DNA from 2 places in the Fusibacter sp. QWL-12 genome. Region 2 is predicted to be linked to the other one. Evidence: riboswitches for the same ligand, from Rfam matches in the RefSeq annotation. Region 2 holds a riboswitch; the other holds the start of a gene.
What was found. Region 2 has a riboswitch for S-adenosylmethionine ahead of metK (methionine adenosyltransferase). Riboswitches for the same ligand answer to the same signal wherever they lie in the genome.
Positions count from the first base shown of each region.

Region 1: linked by a shared signal. The riboswitch ahead of AC4PID_RS05360 (methionine ABC transporter ATP-binding protein) and the one ahead of metK (methionine adenosyltransferase) in region 2 are both predicted to bind S-adenosylmethionine.

Region 1 covers NZ_CM178745.1:1,026,205-1,028,412, reverse strand. The annotation lists gene AC4PID_RS05365 (methionine ABC transporter permease) at 1-334, opposite strand, end outside; gene AC4PID_RS05360 (methionine ABC transporter ATP-binding protein) at 334-1,323, opposite strand; SAM riboswitch class I at 1,374-1,470, opposite strand; SAM riboswitch class I at 1,552-1,652, opposite strand; gene AC4PID_RS05355 (FUSC family protein) at 1,789-2,208, opposite strand, start outside.
Region 2 covers NZ_CM178745.1:1,459,230-1,461,437, forward strand. The annotation lists gene metK (methionine adenosyltransferase) at 1-812, opposite strand, end outside; SAM riboswitch class I at 926-1,025, opposite strand; gene AC4PID_RS07360 (hypothetical protein) at 1,225-1,428, shown strand; gene AC4PID_RS07365 (hypothetical protein) at 1,575-2,208, opposite strand, start outside.

The DNA of each region.
Region 1 (2,208 bases), 430 kb from region 2:
CAACTTCATAGAGTGAAGTTTCTACGATTCTGGCAAAGAAGGGGATGGCAGCGACCACAAGCGGTACGATGGCCGCATTGGTTCCGATAGAGGTTCCGACGATCAAACGCGTAAATGGGATGATAAAAATCATCAATATGATAAAGGGCATCGATCGCATCATGTTAACGACGTAAGATAAAATGCGATTGAGCAGTGGTCTTTCTAATATATGACCTTTAGAAGTAATCACAAGAACGATGCCAAGCGGTAAGCCAAACAAAATTGTAAATGAAGTTGCCACAAACACCATATAGAGTGTTTCTAGACTGGCCTTTAAAAGTAACTGAGTCATTAGAGCACCTCCACTACAACATGTTGGTCTTCAAAATAGGCGATGACACGACCCATTTCATCTTCAGACGGTGTTAGAACTTCGATTAATAATTTTCCAACTACTTGTCTCTGTATGGATTCGATATTCCCCGACAAGATGTTTACGTCATATGGAAATTGTCTAATGAATCCAGAAATAATTGGCGCGTTTGCACTGCCATTTGAAAAGGTTAGGTGTAATCTGGTTCCTTTTTGAGTTAAAAATTCAGGTGCTTCTAGCTCACCTAAAAAATGACGAGTTTGAGGTGTTGGAACGGTCGAAAAGAGTTCTGCAGTAACGCCTTTTTCGATTATTTTACCTGCCTCAAGAATTGCGACTTTATTGCATATCGCTTTAATGACTTCCATCTCATGTGTGATGACCACTAACGTGATGCCAAGTTCATAGCTGAGCGTTTTTAATAAGGACAGTATTTGCTTGGTGGTCTTTGGATCAAGTGCTGAGGTTGCTTCATCGCATAATAGAATTTCTGGTTCCGTCGCAAGAGCTCTTGCAATACCGACTCTTTGCTTTTGACCACCACTTAGATTACTTGGATAAACATTGGCTTTATCTGTTAGTTCAACTTTTTCAAGTAGTGAGGTAACTTTTTCTTTAATGATCGCTTCGCTGTATTTTTGAAGTCTCAATGGAAACGCGATGTTATCATAAACGGTTTTGCTGCTTAAAAGGTTGAAGTTCTGAAAGATCATGCCGATATTCTGTCTTGATTTTCTAAGTTCTTTTTCAGATAGAGCTGTAATATCAACACCTGAAATTACAACGCGCCCTGATGAGGGTTCCTCAATGCGATTGATGCATCTAATCAGTGATGATTTACCTGCACCACTTAAACCGATGATTCCGTAAATGTCACCTTTTTCAATTTCTAGATCAATACCGTCAAGCGCTTTAACGATTTGACCATTTTTTGAATATACTTTTGTTAATTCTGAGATTTGAATCATTAAAAAACTCCTTCTGCATAGAACATGCAAAAGGAGCTTAAAAACATCCTCTCACATCTTCCAGTTACTCTGACGGAATTAGCACCATGTCATAAGACTGGTTGCTGGGTTTCACAGGGCCGTTCCCTCCACCTCTCTGGATATGAGCTCATATTAAATTTTCGCGAAAACTGCAATTAAAAAGCCTCTTTTCACACAAGAAAAGAGGCCATGATAAACATTTGCTCTCTCTCATCTGTGGATTTCTCCCAGGAATTAGCACCACTACCTTATGAATGGTTGGTTGCCGGGCATCATCGGGCCAGTCCCTCCGCCGCTCTGGATAAGAGTTAAATTGTAATTGCTATGAAATGGATTATAGACAATCTGATACATACTGTCAACACATTTAATTTTATTTAACAATTAAAAGTTTATTCTGAAAATTCACACATTTCGAGTGGCTATTTAGAATTGTTAATTGTGTTACTCTTTTGAATTGACCTTATCCATTGGAAATACAAAATAATTGATAAGGCCACTTATAATCAAACCGATGAATGTATCCAGTGTACGATAGAAAGCATATGATACTTGGTTACCACTGGATGTGCCAAGTCCGATCGCTAGAAACACAATGATTGCGATTTTAATCGTACCTTGCCACTTAAATAAATTGCAGACATAGATGACGATGACAATTCCAAGTCCTATCGTAATCGGATTCATGGGAAGTAAAAGTGAAAATGTTAGTGCAATAAGTGCGCCTAAAACAGTCCCCAATAGTCGATCGCGAATGACGGAAAAGGTTGCTGTCATCGTCGATTCCATAGCAAATACGGCTGCAATAGCTGCAAAAAACGGGTTTGTCAGCTGAAAGCGATCTGCTACAAAAAGGGTAATCAT
Region 2 (2,208 bases):
CCACCATGTCTTGCATATCCACCGTAAGTGTCAACGATGATTTTTCTACCAGTTAAACCAGCATCCCCTTGAGGACCACCGATTACGAATCTACCAGTCGGGTTAACTAAAATTCTAGTATCAACAAATAAATCTGCTGGAATGATTGGCTTAATAACGTGTTCAATTAAATCTGCTTCAATTTGCTCTCTTTTTACTTTTGCACTGTGTTGTGTCGAGATTAGAACTGTATCAATTCTGCTTGGTTTACCGTTCTCATCATATTCAACGGTTACTTGTGTTTTACCATCTGGTCTTAGGTAAGATAAAGTACCATCTTTTCTAACTTCAGATAATCTTCTCGCTAATTTATGCGCTAAAGAAATCGGTAATGGCATTAATTCTTCAGTTTCATCACATGCAAATCCAAACATGATGCCTTGGTCGCCAGCACCTACTGCTTCAACCTCGTCGTTCATTTGTCCTTCTTTGCTTTCAAGTGCTTGATCAACACCCATTGCGATATCATCTGACTGTTTGTCAATCGCAACTAAAACACCACATGTGTCGCCGTCAAAACCGTATTTCGCTCTTGTATATCCAATTTCTTTAATTGTTTGTCTAACAATGCCTTGAATATCAACATAGCAATTTGTAGTAATTTCACCGGCAATAAGCACCAACCCTGTTGTTACAGAGGTTTCACATGCAACTCTAGCTGTTGGATCTTGCTCAAAAATCGCATCCAAAATCGAGTCAGAAATTTGGTCACAAATTTTATCAGGATGACCCTCAGTTACAGACTCAGAAGTAAATAATCTTTTTCTTGACATTAAATACACCTCCAATGATCTAGTGCTGCTAACGCAGCGGAATCCTTTAATCGCATTTGATGAATCGTAGGCATAAAAAAACCTCTTCACAAGAAGAGGGTGTATTTTCTACAACCTCATCTTCCAGGTATCCATACCTGTAGGATTTAGCACCGTGTATAACCGGTTGCTGGACTTCATAGGGCCTATTCCCTCCATCGCTCTTGATAAGGATTACTATTAAATTTACTTGACTATAGTATCACAAGGTTTTGTGAATTACAATAATATTATTATAAACATTCCGAAATATTTTTAATACAATCTTGACACAACTGCCAAATAAGCATAAACTAATTTGTGGAAATGCCGATATTCAAGTTATAGATAAAGTCAATTGCCCCATTTTCTTTAATAGATTGAGGAGTTATAAATGAACTACGTTGAACGTATTATGGCTGAAATTGAATCTAGGTCATTCCAACTGAGACAGTTGAGGCAAAAAAACGCCGTTTTTGCTTGTCAGGAAGTTGAAAAAGAAATTGATCTTTTGAAAAAGGAACTTCTGAGATACAAAGCTTATGAATCTGGAAAAGTTAATCACATTTATATTGAACCGACTGTGAAAAACAATTAAACCTATATAAATAACAATACCCCATTTTAAACAAATGGGGTATTTTAATGTCAATTATTATCCAGTATGAAGCAATATTCTTTGAAAAAACTTATCAGTAGTTACATTCATTTAAAATCTTATCCTATGAATCATCCGAATAACCGCTACTGAGATAAAAAGTCAAAAATGGTATCGTAGCCACTATTGATATATGAGTACAATACAGGATCGTCGGTTTTCAGTTCACAGATAAACTGTAAGCTTTCTTCATATAAATTTTGATCCTGGAGCATTTGATCGATACTTAATAGATTTTCTTCAACCAAAGAAGCAACTAAAAAATGACCTGATCTTGAGAAAAAATACATGGCGTAGATATCCCCATTCAAATAATATGGGTTTTGATTGACGTGTCCATTATCCTTATTAAACTCGATATATAAATTGCCTTGATAGTAAGTCTGCTTCATCATCTCCGGATTGCTTTTAGAGAATCTTCGCTCGAAGAAATGATCCGTCACTTGACTGACGATAATATGCTCAGACTTGTTGAGATTAAAAGCCGCTTCGATACTAGAAAGGGTCAATGACTCTGTATGAACTAAGCCAACTACCAAGTTTGTCGATTTTGATAGCTCGACATCAAAGAGCATCAACTTGTACTTTTCATCAAAATCAATTAAGGCTTCCACTCGATAATGTGCAATCTTTGTATCTTCAGAGACCAGTTTAATCGTGTTTTTAATTAGCGTATAAGGTAGTTCAAGACAGTGAAGTTCAACCTCGTATTGCGGATCA